One region of the Geobacillus sp. genome, then DNA from elsewhere that is predicted to be linked to it. Evidence: predicted binding sites of a transcription regulator. Region 1 holds the regulator's gene; the other holds the start of a gene.
What was found. Region 1 encodes Rex, which represses fermentation and respiration genes when NADH is low (regulators of the CRP and FNR family bind a similar motif). Its sites were predicted from a motif close to TTGTGAAATATTTCACAA; they were not measured.
Positions count from the first base shown of each region.

Region 2: the regulator Rex is predicted to act here: its motif matches at 7,928-7,945, upstream of IKE44_RS12115 (cytochrome ubiquinol oxidase subunit I).

Region 1 is NZ_JAFWFM010000097.1:690-10,890, forward strand. Features, by position in the region: gene tsaE (tRNA (adenosine(37)-N6)-threonylcarbamoyltransferase complex ATPase subunit type 1 TsaE) at 1-135, shown strand, start outside; gene tsaB (tRNA (adenosine(37)-N6)-threonylcarbamoyltransferase complex dimerization subunit type 1 TsaB) at 132-872, shown strand; gene rimI (ribosomal protein S18-alanine N-acetyltransferase) at 832-1,284, shown strand; gene tsaD (tRNA (adenosine(37)-N6)-threonylcarbamoyltransferase complex transferase subunit TsaD) at 1,281-2,294, shown strand; gene IKE44_RS06190 (ABC-F family ATP-binding cassette domain-containing protein) at 2,998-4,929, opposite strand; gene moaC (cyclic pyranopterin monophosphate synthase MoaC) at 5,025-5,513, shown strand; gene IKE44_RS06200 (redox-sensing transcriptional repressor Rex) at 5,529-6,170, shown strand; gene tatA (twin-arginine translocase TatA/TatE family subunit) at 6,188-6,340, shown strand; gene tatC (twin-arginine translocase subunit TatC) at 6,361-7,110, shown strand; gene IKE44_RS06215 (YdiK family protein) at 7,175-7,354, opposite strand; gene IKE44_RS06220 (CPBP family intramembrane glutamic endopeptidase) at 7,351-8,085, opposite strand; gene groES (co-chaperone GroES) at 8,446-8,730, shown strand; gene groL (chaperonin GroEL) at 8,849-10,201, shown strand, end outside.
Region 2 is NZ_JAFWFM010000208.1:1,205-11,405, forward strand. Features, by position in the region: partial or broken gene IKE44_RS12070 (2-dehydropantoate 2-reductase N-terminal domain-containing protein) at 1-143, opposite strand, end outside; gene IKE44_RS12075 (YbdD/YjiX family protein) at 260-463, opposite strand; gene IKE44_RS12080 (carbon starvation CstA family protein) at 456-2,531, opposite strand; gene IKE44_RS12085 (hypothetical protein) at 2,801-3,250, shown strand; gene IKE44_RS12090 (TerC family protein) at 3,290-3,982, opposite strand; gene IKE44_RS12095 (YkvA family protein) at 3,997-4,269, opposite strand; partial or broken gene IKE44_RS12100 (DMT family transporter) at 4,602-4,841, opposite strand; gene IKE44_RS12105 (hypothetical protein) at 4,854-5,144, opposite strand; gene cydS (cytochrome bd oxidase small subunit CydS family protein) at 5,233-5,334, opposite strand; gene IKE44_RS12110 (cytochrome d ubiquinol oxidase subunit II) at 5,334-6,362, opposite strand; gene IKE44_RS12115 (cytochrome ubiquinol oxidase subunit I) at 6,359-7,705, opposite strand; gene IKE44_RS12120 (SpoVR family protein) at 7,991-9,412, opposite strand; gene IKE44_RS12125 (DedA family protein) at 9,573-10,178, shown strand.

The DNA of each region.
Region 1 (10,201 bases):
TTGATTGCGGGGCAGCTGCCTGAGGAGCGGCTGACCGTTTCTTTGTTTCGCCATGGCGGCGATGAACGGAGACTTGTCTTTGAGCCGTCAGGGTGGCGCTATGAACAGCTATGCAAGGAGATTTTTGCGTCATGAAAATATTAGGGATTGATACATCGAATATGCCGCTAGGCATTGCTGTGGCGGATGGGGATGTTATTAAAGGGGAATTCATTACGAGTGTCAAAAGAGATCATTCTGTCCGGACGATGCCGGCCATTGAGTCGCTGCTTCGGCAGTGCGGAATGGCGCCCAATGAGCTTGATTTAGTTGTTGTTGCGAAAGGCCCTGGATCTTATACCGGGGTGCGGATCGGTGTCACCATTGCGAAAACGCTCGCTTGGTCGCTCGGCATTCCGATAGCCGGCGTCTCGAGTTTAGAGGTGCTCGCCGCTAATGGCCGGTATTTCCCCGGTTTGCTCGTCCCGCTGTTTGACGCGCGGCGCGGACAAATTTACACCGGGTTGTACCGGTACGAGGACGGCGCGCTCCGATGCCTTGAAGCGGACCGGATTGTGGCGGCGGACGAGTGGGCCGATCATTTACGCAGACGGGGAGAGGATGTATTGTTCATCGGAGCCGATGCGCCGGTATATAGTGAGCTGTTTCGGAGCCGCTTGGGCGGGCGGTTTTTCATGACGCCGCCGTCGTTGACATTGCCGCGGCCAAGTGAGCTCATCATGCTCGGAAAAGAGAAAGAACATGAGAATCCGCATACGTTTGTGCCGAATTACATCCGTCTTGCGGAAGCGGAAGCGAAATGGCTTGCGAAACAAAAAGGGGACGGGGACGATGGGGATCGATGTGCAATTCCGGCCGATGACCATTCATGATATCGATGAGGTCGTGCAAGTCGAACAGGCGTCGTTTACCGCGCCGTGGAGCCGGGAATCTTTTTATAATGAACTGATGTACAATCGTTACGCGAAATATATTGTCATGGTGCACCGCGGACGGATCATCGGGTATGCGGGGATGTGGCTCGTGATTGATGAAGCGCATGTGACGAATGTCGCTGTGCTGCCACAGTTTCGCGGACAAAAACTCGGCGAAGCGCTTATGCGCCGCCTTATGGAAACAGCCAAGCAGCATGGGGCGGCGACGATGACGCTGGAAGTGCGCGTCTCGAACCATGTCGCCCAGTCGTTGTACCGAAAGCTTGGGTTTCGCAATGGCGGCATCCGCAAACGGTATTATCCGGACAATTTTGAAGATGCGCTAGTGATGTGGGTGAAACTGACATGAATGAAAACGTGCATGTACTAGGTATTGAAACGAGCTGCGATGAAACAGCGGCGGCCGTGGTGAAAAACGGAAAAGAGATTTTATCGAATGTTGTGGCGTCGCAAATGGAAAGCCATCGGCGGTTTGGCGGTGTTGTGCCGGAAATTGCCTCGCGCCATCATGTCGAACAAATTACACTCGTCATGGAGGAAGCGATGCGGCAGGCTGGCGTATCGTTTTCCGATCTTGATGCCATTGCGGTGACGGCCGGACCGGGGTTGGTTGGGGCGCTCCTTGTCGGGGTGAACGCCGCAAAGGCGCTCGCGTTTGCCCACGGGTTGCCGCTTGTCGGGGTGCATCATATTGCTGGTCATATTTACGCCAACCAGCTCGTGGCGGAGATGAAATTTCCGCTGTTGGCGCTTGTCGTTTCCGGCGGGCATACGGAGCTTGTTTACATGGAAGGCCACGGGGCGTTTCAAGTCATTGGCGAGACGCGCGACGACGCTGCTGGTGAGGCGTATGACAAGGTGGCGCGGGCTTTAGGCCTTCCGTACCCAGGAGGACCGCACATCGACCGGTTGGCTCATGAGGGCGAGCCCGTGATTGATTTGCCGCGAGCGTGGCTTGAGGAAGGTTCGTATGATTTCAGCTTCAGCGGCTTAAAATCAGCGGTTCTCAATGCGCTCCACAAAGCGAAGCAGCGCGGCGAGGAGATCGATCCGAGACAGATGGCCGCGAGCTTTCAGGCCAGCGTCGTCGATGTGCTGGTGACGAAAACAGTGCAGGCGGCGAAACAGTACAATGTGCGGCAAGTGCTGCTCGCCGGCGGAGTGGCGGCCAACCGCGGGCTTCGGGCTGCACTGCAGGAGAAAATGAAAGAGCTCCCCGATGTGGAGCTTGTCATCCCACCGTTATCGCTATGCACTGATAATGCGGCGATGATTGCCGTTGCGGGAACTGTGTTATATCAACAAGGAAAGCGGGCTGATTTGGCGCTCAACGCCAATCCAAGCTTGCCGCTTGTCTAGAAGGTCGGTGATTTAGTACAAAATACTGCTAGCTCCACTTGTTTCTCAATTAGAGAAAAACTGTGGAATCAGCCTTCTTTTTTGGCGAAATGCCGTTGATTTGCTCGTGACAGCAGTTTGTCACCGGCCTTCTAGGAGGTTGGGGATTTCATAGAGCGGATCGCTTAGGGCAGGTGGTCTGCTCTTTTTTGTTTGGCAAGCGGAACGGCCGTCGGGTGGGGACTTGTTGTGCATATTTTTATCCATAGGTTGTGGACAATGTGGAAAAGTAAAAAAACATGATAACGGCGAGGAGTGCAATACACAATCATTTTTTCATATGAGGAAAGGGATTGGTTGTGGATAATGTGGAAAAGTCGGTGAATAACTTCTGTTTTGCACAGAAAAGTGTGGATTTCTTTGTGTATAATGTGATTAACACAAAAACGGGGCTGACCTAAAAGGTCGCCTGCCTTCAAGATAGGCGCACGTCTAGTGCGGCAGAAACAGCAAGCATATATATGCAACGAAAGAGGGTGTTCCAATCCTTTGGGGACACCCTCTTGTCAGTCATCGTCCTTCACCTAAGAAGCAGCTTTCATGAACAAGGCAAAAGGCTGCTAAATGAGTTTGGCCTGTGATCGGCCTGGCGCGGTGATGCGCACGAGCAGTGCACATGAAGCCGCTAGATGCCCGTGTTGGCGTTCCCTGGCAGCGGATTGGCTCAAAACGAGGCGTAGAGCTGTTCCCACTCGGCCAATAACGTTTCAAGCTGCTGTTTCCGCTTTTCGTTTTCTTGCGTGAGCTGCTGCACGGTTTCATAATCGCCGTATACAGACGGGTCGCACAGCTGCTGCTCGGTTTCAGCGATTTGTGCTTCCAGTGCGGCGATCTCGGCTTCGATCTCTTCCAGACGGCGCTGCCGTTGGCGCTGTCGTCTTTTTTCCTCTTTTTCTTGCTCGTATGTGGATTTGGCTGTTTCGCCGCTGTCCGGTGATGCGGGCGGGTGGGAGTCCAGGCGCGCCAATTCGCGCATTTCTTCTTTTTTCGCCACGTAATAGTCATAGTCTCCTAAATATTCGACAAGCCCATCGCCCGAGAGTTCAAACAGCTTTGTCGCGATGCGATTAATGAAATAGCGGTCGTGGGAGACGAACAAGATCGTTCCCGGATAGTCGACAAGCGCCTGCTCGAGCATCTCTTTGCTGTCAAGGTCGAGATGGTTGGTCGGTTCATCCAACAAGAGAACGTTGGCTTTTTGCAGCATGAGTTTGGCGAGCGCCAGGCGTGCTTTCTCTCCGCCGCTTAAGGCGGAAACCGGTTTTAAGACGTCGTCGCCGGAAAACAAAAAGTTGCCGAGCACGGTGCGAATTTCTTTTTCGGTTTTGTCCGGGTAGGCGTCCCACAACTCGTCGAGCACTCGTTTGTTTGTCGACAGTTCCGCCTGGTTTTGGTCGTAATAGCCGATTTTCACATTTGCACCGTACCGGAGCTTTCCGGATTGGACTGGGAGCTTTCCGGCGATCGTCTTCAACAATGTCGACTTGCCGATGCCGTTTGGTCCGACCAAGGCGACACTCTCCCCCCGTGTTATGCGAAAGCTGATTTGGCGGATGACCGGTGCGCCTTCGCGATAGCCGGCGGTCAATTGCTCTGCGGTGAGCACCTCATGGCCGCTCGGCCGCTCAATCGCAAAAGAAAAAGAAGCTGATTTTTCATCTCCGGCCGGGCGTTCAAGCCGCTCCATTTTTTCGAGCTGCTTTCGCCGGCTTTGCGCCCGTTTCGTTGTCGAGGCGCGGGCGATGTTGCGCCGGATGAAGTCTTCGAGGCGGGCGATTTCCTCCTGTTGCTTTTCGTATCGTTTTAGCTCTTGTTCGTATTGCTCGGCCCGAAGCTCCAAATAGCGGCTGTAATTGCCGCTATACCGCTTAAGCGTCGCGTTGGACAGCTCGTACACTTCGGTGACGACTTTGTCCAAAAAGTAGCGGTCATGGGAAACGAGCAGAACGGCGCCGGGGTATGCCTGTAAATATTGCTCGAGCCATGTGAGCGTATCGAGGTCCAAATGGTTCGTCGGCTCGTCTAAAATAAGCAAGTCCGGCTTGGCCAACAGCAGTTTTCCAAGGGCGAGCCGCGTCCGCTGTCCGCCGCTTAGCGAGGAAACGGGCGTTGTTTGGTAATCGTATGACGAAAATTGCAGCCCGTGCAAAACAGAGCGGATGTCGGCTTCATACTGATAGCCCCCTTGTTCTTTGTATTGCTCTTGCAAGTTGTCATACGCTTGAAGCGTTTTTTCGTAGCGGGACGGATCGGCGAGCAGATCCGGGTCGCCAAGCTGGGCGCCGAGCTCTGCTAGCTGCGCTTCGATCGCCCGGAGCGGCGCGAATACGTCCAGCATCTCGTCCCAAATGGAGCGTGACGAGTCGAGCCCGCTGTTTTGCGCCAAATAGCCGATTTTGATATGGCTTGGCTTGATGATTTCACCGCTGTCGGAAGAAAGTTCGCCGGCGATGATCTTCAGCAGCGTCGATTTGCCTGCGCCGTTGCGGCCGACAAGAGCAATGCGGGCGCGGGACTGTATTTCTAGTTTTATATTCGATAAAATAAGGTCAGCGCCAAAATATTTCGTGATTCCATTCACTTGCAAAATGATCATGTCCGTCACCTCGCGAATAGTTTAACGTAAGTCGCGAAAACGGTCAAAGACAGATAACGAAAAATGGTGTATAGTGATAAATGGAGGAGATTGTCTTGTCATCGTTTACGCATTTCAATGAACAAGGCCGGGCGAAAATGGTCGACATTACGAACAAGGAAGATACGATCAGGATAGCGGTGGCGAGAACGAGCGTCACCGTCAATGAAGAGATTTACGAAAAGATGACGAACAATGCCATTGAGAAAGGTGATGTGCTGGCGGTAGCCCAGGTGGCCGGGGTCATGGCGGCGAAAAAAACGGCCGATCTTATTCCGATGTGCCATCCGCTTATGTTAAAAGGCGTCGATATTGCCTTTGCTTGGGAAAAAGAGGCGGAAGCGTATAAACTTGTGATTACCGTGACGGTCAAAACGAAAGGGAGCACAGGAGTGGAGATGGAAGCGCTGACGGCGGCTTCGGTATGCGCATTGACTGTGTACGACATGTGCAAATCGCTCGATAAAGGAATGACGATCGGTCCAACGTATTTGGTCGAAAAAACGGGCGGGAAGTCCGGCCATTATCGACGGAAAACCGATTAGCTGGGGGATGAAACGATGAGCAACGAACAACCGAAAATCCCGCAGGCGACTGCCAAGCGTCTGCCGTTATACTATCGGTTTTTGGAAAATTTACATGCCTCAGGGAAGCAGCGCGTGTCCTCCGCCGAGCTGAGCGAGGCGGTGAAAGTCGATCCGGCGACAATTCGCCGCGACTTTTCGTATTTTGGCGCGCTTGGCAAAAAGGGATACGGGTATAATGTCAATTATTTGTTGTCGTTTTTCCGCCAGACGCTTGAAGAGGATGAGGTGACCGAAGTCGCCTTGTTTGGCGTCGGCAATTTAGGCACCGCCTTTTTAAACTACAACTTTTCGAAAAATAACAACACGAAAATTGTCATGGCGTTTGATGTCGATGAACGGAAGGTCGGAACGACAGTCGGCGGGGTGCCGGTCTATCATCTCGATGAGCTGGAGGAGCGGCTTCGCGGCGACATTCCGATCGCGATTTTAACCGTGCCGGCCGCCGCGGCTCAAGCGCTGACCGACCGCCTTGTCGCGCAAGGAATTAAAGGCATTTTAAACTTTACTCCGGCGCGGTTGAACGTGCCGAACCATATTCGTGTCCATCATATCGATTTAGCCATTGAGCTGCAGTCGCTCGTCTATTTTTTGAAAAACTATCCATCGCCATCGTAAAAAGGAGAGAACAACACATGAAATATTTGTTGCTCGTTCTTGTCATTTTGTTGCTGTTTGGCACGAAAAAGCTGCCGGAGTTGGGGCGGTCGTTCGGCCAGTCGCTTCGCGAGTTTAAAGACGCCACAAAAGGGCTCGCTGATGACGAAGAAACGAAAACCGACCGATGACAAGGCAGGATGGGGAAACGATGAATGACAAAGAAATGTCCGTGTATGAACACCTCGGAGAGCTGCGGAAACGGCTGATCATCGTGCTTCTCTTTTTCGTTGCGGCGCTTGTAGCCAGCTTCTTTTTTGTCGATGACGTCATTGTGTATTTGCAGCACACTGTGGAAGCGAAACAGCTGACGATGAACGCGTTCCGCCTCACCGATCCGATTAAAGTGTATTTTCAGTTTGCCTTTGTCATCGCCGCTGTACTGACTGCTCCGGTGCTGTTGTATCAAATTTGGGCGTTTGTCAGTCCGGGGCTGTATGAAAAAGAGCGGAAAGCAACGCTCAGCTACATTCCAGCATCGATCATTCTATTTTTAGCCGGGGTTGGTTTTGCGTATTTCGTCTTGTTTCCATTTGTCGTCCGGTTTATGAATCAGCTGGCGGAACGGCTCGGCATTCAACAGATGATCGGCATTAATGAATATTTTCAGTTTTTGCTGCAGCTCGTGCTGCCGTTTGGCATCGTGTTTCAGCTGCCGATTGTTGTCCTGTTTTTCACCCGCTTAGGGCTTATTACGCCGCAGCTTCTTGTTCGCATCCGCAAGTATGCGTATTTGGCGCTGCTTATTTTAGCGGCCGCCATTACGCCGCCGGATGTGTTGTCGCAAGTGATCGTCATGATTCCACTGACGCTTTTGTATGAGGGGAGCATCTGGGTTGCCAAAATCGGCTATCGAAAGGCGCAATTAGCGGCGGAGGAAGGAAGCGGCGATCCATATTGAGGGCAGCATCAAGAGGACGGTTCATACGGCGCCAGGCAAAAACCCTCCCCCAATGGGGAGGGTTTTATTGTCTCGGTGTGAAGAACAAGCGAAAGGCGGTGCCGAAATCAAAAGCGGCCAGCGCCGCCAACGCGATGGTTGAGACGTTCCAAATCGTTTCATGAACGCTTTCGATCGCCAAATACGTAAACAGGAAGCCCAAGATGAAATACGGAACAGAAAACAGCCGCGGATGGCGCGTCATAGCCAAATCCTCCAAATGGCCAGCGGCAGTTCCGCTTGGCGCATCATGTTTTCCAATTCATCAGCCAACAAAATTTGAACGGCAACGACAAACGTGTTCATTGCTACATGGGCGAACATCGGCACGAAAATGCGTCCGGTTTTGGCGTATAAAAAGGCGAACACCATCCCCATGGATGTGTACAAAAGCAAATGCTCCGGCTCCATGTGGGCGAGAGCAAACAGAAGCGAGCTGGCCAGCGCTGCCAACCAAAAGTTGTATTTTTCATAAAGCGAGCCAAAAATGATTTTGCGGAAGATGAGTTCCTCCAAAACCGGGCCGATGACCGACGTGACGACGACGAGCAATGGCGTCAGGCGGATGATGTCGATGATTTGCCTTGTGTTTTCCGAGCCCGGCTCAATGCCCAATAGACGCCATTCGATGTTGGCGGCAACGCTTTGCGCGGCAAGCGCCAAAAAGACGCCCGAGATCGCCCACATCCATGACGAGGCGAGCGGCAGCCGCCGCATTGTCCGTTCATCGCGGTCGCCGCGCAGCAGCCATAAAATGATGGCAAAAGCCAATAAAAAGCTGATGACCGCCCAATAGCCGGAGGCAATTTTCGCTGCTTCGAGACGTGTTTGCGCGCCTTGGCCGACGCCGAGGGAGCGAAGGAGCGGCACACCGACAAAGGAAGACAGCTGCATGGCGATATAGGTGATGATGACATACCAGTAACGGCGCTTCAAATCGTTTTACCCCTTTATTTCAAATATATCCGTATTGTAGCACATGTTCGGCGAAATGATAAGAAAAGCGCGCCGGCCGTGGTTGGCGCGGCCGCCACAAAAAAATTGCCTAGCGTTGTTTATTGATGTTAGAAATGTGCAATAATGAAAATGGATTTTGTGCGCCGATTGATCTGGGGCCTGACAGCTTGTTATCCCATTTTCTCCTTATCTTCGCGCATGAAAGAAAAACAGTTATTTTTTTGTATTTCCTACTTGCAAAACGGAGAAGAGTTCATTAATATTATAAGTGTGTTAGCACTCAATAATGATGAGTGCTAATAAGAACGGCGAAAACTATCGTTAAGGAGGTTGTTTCCCGTGTTGAAGCCATTAGGCGATCGCATTGTCATTGAAGTCGTGGAAACTGAAGAAAAAACGGCTAGCGGCATCGTGCTGCCGGATACGGCGAAAGAAAAGCCGCAAGAAGGCCGCGTTGTCGCTGTCGGTGCAGGCCGCGTGCTTGACAACGGCCAACGCGTTGCGCCGGAAGTTGAAGTCGGCGACCGCATCATTTTCTCGAAATACGCCGGCACGGAAGTAAAATACGACGGAAAAGAATACTTAATTTTGCGCGAAAGCGACGTTTTGGCTGTCATCCGCTAATATATTGCGTTTACCACATAAACATTCCGGAAAACTGACATATCCTTAACTTTATGACACGAATACTTACCTTTTTCACGGCATGCAGTGAAATAAATTCATAAGGAGGTAACGGGGTATGGCAAAGGAAATTAAGTTCAGCGAAGAAGCGCGCCGTGCGATGTTGCGCGGGGTGGACAAACTCGCAGACGCAGTGAAAGTCACATTAGGTCCGAAAGGCCGCAACGTCGTATTGGAGAAAAAATTCGGTTCTCCGCTCATCACGAACGACGGGGTAACGATCGCGAAAGAAATCGAACTCGAAGACCCGTTTGAAAACATGGGCGCGAAACTGGTCGCTGAAGTCGCCAGCAAAACGAACGACATCGCTGGGGACGGGACGACAACGGCTACCGTATTGGCTCAAGCGATGATCCGTGAAGGATTGAAAAACGTGGCAGCTGGCGCCAATCCGATGGGCATCCGCCGCGGGATTGAAAAAGCGGTAGCGGTAGCGGTTGAAGAATTAAAAGCCATCTCCAAACCGATCAAAGGAAAAGAATCGATCGCCCAAGTGGCTGCGATCTCGGCTGCTGACGAAGAAGTCGGCCGATTGATCGCTGAAGCGATGGAACGCGTCGGCAATGACGGCGTCATCACGCTTGAAGAATCGAAAGGCTTCACGACGGAACTCGACGTTGTCGAAGGGATGCAATTCGACCGCGGTTACGTTTCGCCGTACATGATTACAGATACGGAAAAAATGGAAGCTGTTCTCGAAAATCCGTACATCTTGATTACAGACAAAAAAGTATCGAGCATCCAAGAGCTGTTACCGGTTCTTGAGCAAGTCGTGCAACAAGGCCGTCCGCTCCTGATCATTGCGGAAGATGTCGAAGGCGAAGCACTCGCAACGCTTGTTGTCAACAAACTGCGCGGCACGTTCAATGCGGTTGCTGTCAAAGCGCCTGGCTTCGGTGATCGCCGCAAAGCGATGCTCGAAGACATTGCGATTTTGACAGGCGGCGAAGTGATCTCGGAAGAGCTTGGCCGTGAACTGAAATCGACCACGATCGCGTCGCTCGGCCGTGCGTCAAAAGTGGTTGTTACGAAAGAAACGACGACGATCGTCGAAGGCGCTGGCGATTCGGAGCGCATCAAAGCGCGCATCAACCAAATCCGTGCGCAGCTTGAAGAAACGACGTCCGAATTCGACCGCGAAAAACTGCAAGAACGCTTGGCGAAACTCGCTGGCGGCGTAGCGGTCATCAAAGTTGGCGCAGCGACAGAAACGGAATTGAAAGAACGCAAACTGCGCATTGAAGATGCGCTCAACTCGACTCGTGCTGCGGTTGAAGAAGGCATTGTCGCTGGCGGTGGCACGGCGTTGATGAACGTCTACAGCAAAGTTGCGGCCATCGAAGCGGAAGGCGATGAAGCAACGGGTGTGAAAATCGTCTTGCGCGCGATCGAAGAACCGGTTCGTCAAATC
Region 2 (10,201 bases), on a different contig from region 1:
ACGCTGCGGATGACAAGCCCGCGTTCCTCAAGCTCCCGCTTTCTCCGCTCACGGACGAGAAATGTCACATCGACGCCTTTTTCGAGCAGGCGTCCGCCGAAATAGCCGCCAACCGCCCCTGCTCCCACGACAAGAACGCGCATGTTATGTATCCCCCTTTTCCCACATGTTCATAGCCAAGCCTAGGCTGGAATGGACAGCGTTTCGATGCAGACGTTGAAAAAAGGAAGAAGGGCCCCCCCTCCTTCCTTTCCAGCCGCTAGCAGCAACGCGACACTTTGCCGCCCTTGGCATTGTAGCGCGCCTCTTGCGCCTCGCAGAAAAACTCTTTCCGCGACTTGATCGGCTCACCCGGATGATGGGTTTTCATATGCTCGACATATTTTTCATAACTCGGCACGCCGACAAGCAAGTCAAGAAACTGCCGGCGATAGGCCAACACAGTTTGCAGCCATTTAGGCATAATGCTTCGCTCCTTCTCCATCGCGCGGCACGTACGGCGCTTCTTTGAGCGGCACATGTTTGTTTTGCAGCACTTTGATCCAGATGTTCAACGCCGAGATCAACATCGCAATCACAACGAGCATGAAAATCGCACACAATGTCGCATCAATGTAGTCGTTCATAATAATTTGCCGCATTTGCGCCTCATTCGTGGCCGGCGCCAAAATTTTGCCTTGGCTCAAGCTGTCTTGGAACATTTTCGCATGCGACAAGAAACCAATTTTAACGTTTTCATGGAACAGCTTTTGATACCCCGCCGTCAGCGTGACGACCAAAAGCCATATCGTCGGCACGAGCGTCACCCAAACATAAGCCTTTTTGCCCATTTTAAATAGAATGGTCGTCGCAAACAACAAGGCGATGCCCGCCAACATTTGGTTAGCGATGCCAAACAGCGGCCATAGGGTGTTGATGCCCCCAAGCGGATCGACGACGCCTTGGTACAGGAAGTAACCCCACGCCAACACACAAAGGGTCGTGGCGATCAAGTTCGAGGCAAGCGAATCCGTTTTGCCAAGCGGCTTGTAGAACGTCCCCATAATATCTTGGATCATAAAGCGGCCGACGCGCGTGCCAGCGTCAATCGTCGTCAAGATGAACAGCGCTTCGAACAGGATGGCAAAGTGATACCAGAACGCCATGAGCGCCTTGCCGCCGATGGCGCTCGATAAAATGTGCGCCATCCCAATCGCCAACGTCGGCGCCCCGCCCGTGCGCGACAACACCGTTTGCTCGCCGACGTCCTTCGCCAGCTTCGTCAGCATGTCAGGGGTGATCGTAAATCCCCACGATGACACGACTTTGGCCGCCTGAACGACATCCGTGCCGATCACTGCCGCCGGGCTGTTGATGGCAAAATACGCCCCTGGCGTCAGGACGCAAGCCGCCACCATCGCCATAACCGCCACGAACGACTCCATCAACATCGCACCGTAGCCGATCGGCCGCGCATGGCTTTCAAGCTCAATCATCTTCGGCGTCGTGCCGGATGAAACGAGCGCGTGGAACCCGGACACTGCGCCGCAGGCAATCGTGATGAACAAGAACGGGAACAAATTACCGGCGAAGACCGGTCCTGTACCGTCGATAAATTTCGTCACTGCCGGCATTTGCAAATCCGGCATCACAACGAAAATGCCAAGCGCCAATCCGACGATGGTGCCGATTTTCAAGAATGTGCTCAAATAGTCACGCGGCGCAAGCAGCAGCCATACCGGCAGCGCCGAAGCGACAAATCCGTAAATGATCATTAAGATCGCGATCGTTTCCCCTTTGAGCGTAAGCATCGCCGAAAGCGTCGGATGCTCTGCGACGTACTGACCGGCCACAATCGACAAAATCAACAACACAAATCCCCCAAGCGACGCCTCGGCAACACGACCTGGACGGATGAAGCGCATGTAAATGCCCATCAAAATCGCAATCGGAATCGTCGCGGCGATCGTAAACATCCCCCACGGGCTTCCGATAAGCGATTTCACAACAACGAGCGCCAATACGGCCAATAAAATAATCATAATGCCCAAAATGCCAAGCGCTGCGATCAAGCCCGTCACCGGACCCATTTCTTCCTTAATCATTTCGCCGAGCGACTTCCCGTTGCGGCGCATCGAAGCGAACAAAATGACAAAGTCTTGCACCGCTCCGCCGAGCACAACGCCGATCACAATCCAAAGCGTCCCAGGCAGATAGCCCATCTGCGCGGCCAAAATCGGTCCGACAAGCGGTCCCGCACCCGCAATAGCGGCAAAGTGATGGCCAAATAGCACCCATTTGTTCGTCGGAACATAGTCCTTCCCGTCATTGAACACTTCCGCTGGCGTTTTCCGGTTATCATCAAGACCAAACACTTTGCGGGCGATAAACCGGCTGTAAAACCGATAAGCGACCGCATACGTGCAGACGGCGGCGACGATCAGCCATATGGCGTTGACCGATTCGCCGCGGCTTAAAGCCAAAATGGCAAACGCTGCGGCCCCAAGGACGGAAATCAGGCCCCATAACAAAATCGATTTTATCCCCTTCACACGGCTTCCCCCTTTATTTATTTGTCAAAATCCTTTACACAACTATTATATTCATTATTCAGAAAAATTTAAAGTATTTTTTATCTTCAGCTAACATATCGTTTGGTTCTATAGGAAAGTTTTCCTTCCTTCCTATTGCAAAAAAGTATAAAACAAGTCTTTTTAGTAAAAAATGTAATTACACCCATCGATTGTCTCCAGGTCCATCTGACGGTGCAACGGACAAAGCAACGATCAACTAATACTATCTCAGTAAAGGGTTCGAAAAGGTGAAAGCGATCGAAGCATTGTTATGGAGCATTGCTTTGCCTGGATTCGGGCAACTGTTGAACAAAAAGTATATAAAAGGAATTTTGTTTATTGCGTTGGAATTTGTGATTAACACCCAATCCCATTTCAATGAAGCCATCCGCCTCAGCTTTTTGGGACGTACGGATGAGGCCGCCCGCATTGTCGATATCGGATGGCTGATGTTTTATCCATGTTTATACTTTTTTGCCATGTGGGATGCGTTTAAAGACGCTGGCGGCGGGCAAACGCCGTACTCGTTTTTGCCGTTTGTCGTCTCCGCCTACTTTGTGACGGTCGGCTTGATGTACTCGTCGCACGTGACGATCGGCGGCGTGTTTTTTGGACCGATTTGGCTGCCGATCTTATCTGTCATCCCCGGGCTCTCCATTGGATGGCTGCTGCAATTTCTGCTGCTGAAATGGAAATAGCCATCCGCTTGGTGATTGCCCAGCCACAAAAGCCGCCAATTATTCATTGGCGGCTTTCGGTTTCGTCTCTTTGGCGCTTTTTCGTTTTTTTATCGTTCCCGCCACAATGACAGCGGCAACAACAAGCAACTCAAATCCATACTTCACGGCAGGATTGGCAAAATACGCCTTTAAAAACGGCTCATCGACGATCATTTTCGCCGCCGTCCAGGCGAGGACACCGGCGCCGATCGTAATAATGATTGGGAAGCGCTCGATCCATTTTAAAATAAACGTGCTGCCCCACACCATGATTGGAACAGAAATGAGCAGCCCAAGGATAACAAGGAGAAAATTTCCATGCGCGGCACCGGCGACCGCCAACACGTTGTCAAGTCCCATCAACGCATCGGCAATAATAATCGTGCGCATCGCTTCCCATAAACTTCCCCCAGCCTCGATATCATCGTGCCCCTTTTCCTCAACGAGCAGCTTGTAAGCGATCCAGACAAGTAAGAGACCGCCAACAAGCAAGAGGCCTGGAATTTTAAGAAGCCATACAACGAAAATCGTTGCTAACGCCCGAACAACAACGGCGCCGGCCGTTCCCCAAATGATGGCCTTTTTTTGCTGATGCTTTGGCAAGTTGCGGGCCGCCAATCCAATCACAATGGCGTTATCCCCTGCCAGCAAAAGATCGATAATAATGATCGACAGCAACGCCGTCCAAAACTCCGCTGACAATACATCCATGGAACAATCCCCCTTCAAAAGTTATATTTTTCCTTTAGCGAAATCGGCGCCATCTTGATGACTTGTTGCAAAATAAACAGGAAGACGGTCAAATCATCGATCAAACCAAACAACGCAATCCAATCTGGAATGAGGTCAAGCGGCAACGCTATATACAAAAGCAGCAAACCGACAGAAAACAATTTTTTTCGCATTGGCACTTCATGAGAAACGAAAAATTCGAACAAAAACGGTAGAAAACGCCGGACATGGACGATGAAGCGAAGTCGTTTCCACCATTTGCGCATGTCATCCCCTCCGCTTTTTGTTCTTTTTGAAGCTGAACCTATCTTCTTTTACGATTATCTTCCCCCTTTTGTTCCATGACATGAAAGAAGGCCTTTACCATCCTTGGTAAAGGCCTTCATAAGTAAAAGAGACCTTTACCAACATCGGTAAAGGTCTCGCTAACAACGTCGCCGTTGCCAACAAAGCCGAGGGCATGCGCCCTGAACTGACGACTTTGCTGTTAAAGCTACTCCCCTTTAACAAAAGAAACTATATTCGTTTTTATATTTTCATGATATTCAATATTTATACCTGTTGTCAACTCTTTTTCTTGGCAAGAAATGAATCCAATTTATTGCCCCGCCGTAAACTTCAAACCAATGACTCCGACAAGAATGCAAAGCAAAAACGCCACCCGCAGCGCGTTGACCGGCTCGTTTAAAAACAACATGCCGACCAAGGCCGCCCCGAGCGCTCCGATTCCCGTCCACACCGCATAGGCGGTGCCGATCGGCAACGTTTTTATCGCCAGTGATAAAAAGTAAAAGCTCGCCGCCATCCCCGCAATCGTCACAACAGAAGGCCAAGGGGGCCCCCATCCGTCTTACACCGGGTCGTTATCGACGCCACTGTACGATTCAATCGCTTGATCGAGCGCCCGGTAGGCCTCAGCGAAAGCGTTTGTCGCCGATTCATCTCCCGCCTCGGCCAGCTCCATTCGCGCATTGCGCGCGTGAGTCACCGCACGGATGACATCTTCGATCATTTGCCGTTTATCCCTGGCGCTCGCTTTTAACCGTTCAAGCTCATGAATCGCCCCATCAAGACTCGTCGAGCGCGGTTCGTCAAACGATTGTTCCAGCTGCTCTTTCACACGCTCCAATATTTCTTTCATGCTCGCCCATCCTTTCTCTATTCGTTGTCATCCGCTAGTGTGGGCGATTGGCGGCAAACTATGCATTACCAAGACGCTGAAATTGTGTTTACTTATCTACGTGCACATCTTTCAAACCAGCCCAAAACGCGGCGATGATCGACAGGGCGACGATGATCATCGGCGCATACATGATCAAAAATGTTTGCATTATCCTTTTCCCCCTTCCCATTTTCCTTTAACGTACTCCTTGTTAAACACAAAGAGGCGCATAAGCAAATAAAGTGACGGAATTAATAACAGGAGGCCGGCAATAAACGCGACGATCAACGCCATAGCCATCGTCTCATTCGTAAACCCGTCATAAATCGTCAAATACGGGTATAACAAATACGGATAATGTGAAATGCCATAGGCGTAAAAGGCGAACGCGTATTGAAACAACAGCGCAATAAACGCCCAGCCGAACCGCCGCTGCCGCCAAAGCAGCCAAACGGTAATGACAAAACACAAAAAGGAAATGACCAGCATCCACGCCACATTCCATAGGTTGGCGTAATGCTCGGGATTATGGTAGCGGAGCTGGTAAATAATGAGCAGCGCTGACAACATCGTCGGCCCGCTCCAAAGAAGAGCGTAGCGGCGCAACAGCGCCCGCGCCCGTTCATCCTTGGCCTCGTCCGCATAGTACGTTAAGAAAACGGCAGAAATGTAAAGAACGCTCGTCACACTGAGCAGCACAATGCTCCATGACAACGGGCTTGCAAACAGCTTCCCATAATCCAGCGTAACGCCTGAGGCGCCTACCTCCACAAACCCGCCTTCAGAAATCGTCAACACGATGGACAGGGAGGCCGGAATAAACAACCCCGTCAATCCATAAGCGATTAAATACCAGTTCCGTTCCGTCCCCCCATACGTATGAAACGCATAGTACGAGCCGCGAATAGCTAACAAAATGATGGAGATGCTCGCCGGGACAAGCAAAATAGAACCGTAATAATACGCCGTTTTCGGAAAAAAGCCGACAATGCCGACAAAGAAAAAGACAAGAAAGACGTTCGTCACTTCCCATACAGGGGAAAGATAGCGCTGAATGATGCGGTGCAAAATATGCTGTTTGTTTGCCCAATGGCTATAGGCGCTGAAAAACCCAGCCCCGAAATCAATCGAGCCAACGATAATGTACCCGAACAAAAACAGCCATAACACCGAAATGCCAATGACTTCGAGCGTCATGGCGCCACCTCCCCATTATTGGCCCGCTCTGCCAGCTCCCGTTCAACCGGGTTGCGGCGGAACATACGGATGAGCACTATTGCGCTCGCAATTACTAACACCATATACAAAAGGCAAAACAACACAAGCATCGTATCCACATGCGCCGACGATGTCGCTCCTTCCGCCGTTTTCATATAGCCACGCAAAATCCACGGCTGCCGCCCGACTTCCGCTAAGTACCATCCCGCCTCAATCGCAACCATCGCCAGCGGCCCTCCCGCCACCAGCAGTCCAAAAAACCACTTTTTCGCCGTCCACTTCCAGCGGAAAATCGATCCGAGCCAATACGCGGCTGCGACAACCATTAAAAACACCCCGATCGTGACCATCACATCGAATAAGTAATGAATGTACAGTGGTGGGCGTTCATCTTCCGGAAATTCGTTCAGCCCGGTCACAACCGCCCCCGGGTGGTTGTGCGCCAAAATGCTTAACGCATATGGGATTTTAATGGCATACTTCACCTCGCCATCCTCTGTCAGCATGCCAAACAACACGAGCGGCGCGTGGGAGCTCGTTTCAAAATGCCATTCAGCGGCCGCCAGCTTTTCTGGCTGGTATTCGGCTAAAAATTTGCCCGATAAGTCGCCAATCAATACACTGGCTACCGAAAAAATAAAAGCTGTTTTCATCATTAAATGAAGTGCCTTGCGATGATAAATGTGACGATTGCCTTTCCATAAATGCCAAGCGGCGATCGAAGCAAGCACGAATGCTGACGTCATATACGAAGTCGCCAGCACATGGGCGACTTTCGTCGGCATCGCTGGGTTGAACATAGCCGCGATTGGATCGATGTTGACAAGCTCGCCGTTTTTAAATTCAAACCCTTGCGGCGTATTCATAAACGCGTTCACCATCGTAATAAACATGGCTGATGCTGAAGACCCGATTGCCACCGGGATAAGCAAAAGCAAATGTTTTTTCTGATTTTCGAACCGATCCCATGTATACAAATAAATGCCGAGGAAAATGGCTTCAAAAAAGAAGGCGAACGTCTCCATGAACAGCGGCAAGCTGATCACTTGGCCAGCCAGCTGCATAAAGTTCGGCCATAAAAGCGACAGCTGCAAGCCGATCGCTGTTCCTGTCACCACGCCGACCGCTACGGTGATGACAAAACCGCGCGTCCAGCGGCGAGCGAGTAAGATGTAATGCATATCATTTTTGCGAATCCCAACCCACTGGGCAATGGCGATCATCAGTGGAACCCCGACGCCGATCGTGGCATAAATGATGTGGACCGTCAGCGTCAATCCCGTCAAAATACGGCTAAGCAGCACCGGATCGTAACCGTTCACGATTCATCCCCCCTTATGAAAACAAGCGACCAATCAAGGAAAGCAAGACAATAGTCGCAACAGCAAAGCTAACGAACACAAGCGTTTTTTCATGCCGCTTCCACATATCTACCCCCCCGAGCGAACAAACAGTGGTGAAGAATTTGTGACAATCATCACAAATTATCCACTCCATATTATTTCATAAAATCGGGGACGCTATCCGGCATGATTTCGAATAATTTGTGTCATTTTTCACATATTCATCGTGACAAACAAAAAAAGCAGGAGATCCCTGCCCTCATGTTATAAATATTTCCGATGCACCGTTTTCCCGTCATACGTAAACAACATCGGCTTTTCCTCGACGACCGTCTCCATATGGACCGGACGGCCCCACAACTGATAAATGTATGGGAGCACTTTTTCTAAATACTTCAGATCGAGTTCGATTCCTTCATACCAATGCTTCAAATACAACTCTCCGTTGCGCATATAATCGCCGTCATTGACCGTGATATACGGGAATCCGCTGTTTACCCGCATGCTGACGAGTTGGTCGCGGATATGATCCCAGTTTTTGTCGACGATTTTATATTCTTTCCCCTGTTTTTGGAACAAATACATATCTTCGCGCATAACGAGCTCTTTCGTTAAATAGTTGCGCAAAAACGAAATGTCGGATTCGAGTTCGCGCACTTCAAAAATTTTCGCCCTCCCCGACCCCGGCTTGACGCCGTATTTTTTCATCTCCTCAGTCGGGTTGTTCCACCGCTCTTCAATGTCTTCAAAAATTTTCAGTCCTAAATAATACGGATTGATGCCAGTGCGCGACGGTTGCACGACGTTGGCGTTCAGTTTCGCAAATTCAATCGCCTCATCGCTCGTCAAATCCATCTCGCGCAAAATGCGCTGATGCCAATACGTCGCCCATCCTTCGTTCATGATTTTCGTCTCCAGCTGCGGCCAAAAATAAAGCATTTCCTCGCGCATCATCGTTAAAATGTCGCGTTGCCAATCCTCCAGTTCGCGGCTGTATTCTTCAATGAACAATAGCACATCTTTTTCCGGTTGCGGCGGAAACTTGCGCCGTTTTTTTCGCGGCGGCGTTTTCAGTTTGTCTCGCTCGTCAAGCGACCATAAATCGTCGTACGGCGTCGATGTTTTCGGAGGCTCCTCCTCTTCGTACACTTCCGTATCTTCCCACGTCCATGACAGCTTCGGCCGCAGGAGCGAGGGATCGATATGCTCCTGAATGGCCAAGACGGCATCCAAAAATTTTTCCACTTCCAATTTTCCGTATTGATGTTCATAATGCTTGATCCGCTCCGCTGTCGCCGCCATGCTTTCCACCATATCGCGCTTCGTGTTGCTGAAGCGGACGTTGTTTTTGAAAAAGTCGCTGTGGGCCAACACATGGGCGACGATCAGCTTATTTTGGATGAGCGTATTCGTATCGAGCAAAAACGCGTAGCAAGGGTCCGAATTGATGATGAGCTCGTAAATTTTGCTTAACCCTAAATCATAATGAAGCTTCATTTTGTAAAACTGTTTCCCAAAGCTCCAGTGGGAAAATCGCGTCGGCATCCCATAGGCACCAAACGTATAAAGAATGTCCGCCGGGCAAATTTCATAACGCATTGGATAAAAATCAAGGCCAAATCCTTCCGCAATTTCCGTAATTTCCGCAATCGCCCGTTCCAACTCTTTCAGCTCGTCCTGCCGCATCCATCTCCCCCCCTTTTTCCTCTTATCACAATGTATGAGGGAAACGGTGTTTTGATACGTTCCATCGTTTGGCATGAACGCGCAGCGCCCCATTTTCATTTGTGGACCGTTGGTTTATAATGGTCATATACAAGAAATCGCGGCAAAGCGTGGTGGTCATTTGCAGCACTATTTGCATTATCTTATCGAACACTTCGGCTACATCGGCATTATGGTTGCGCTGATGCTCGGCATTGTTGGGCTGCCGATCCCCGACGAGCTGCTGTTGACATATGCCGGTTACCGCGTTTCAACGGGGGCGTTTTCGTATCCGCTCGCTTTTCTTTCCTGCTGGCTTGGAGCCATCATTGGCATCTCGCTCAGCTATATGCTAGGGATTACGCTCGGGCTACCGTTTTTGCATAAATTCGGTCCCAAGCTCCATCTTACAGAAAAACGGCTCGAGCAAACAAAAGCGCTTTTTTCGAAGCTCGGCCCAGCGGTATTGTTCATTTGCTATTTCATCCCCGGCGTTCGGCATCTCGCCGCCTTTTGGGCCGGCATGAACGCCTACCGTTGGAGAAAGTTTGCTTTGTTCGCCTACAGCGGGGCGATGGTGTGGGTCGCTGTCTTTTTGACGATCGGCTCCTATTTTGAAAGCCGCTGGATGGCCGTCAAGCAGTACATCCATGCCTACCGTCCATTCTTATTTCCAGTCTTTTTGGTCGCTCTTGGTTTCGCCATCTTCTATTGGTACATCCAGCAAAAGCGAAAAACACCGAGGTAATCTCCGGTGTTTTTCATTCTCTA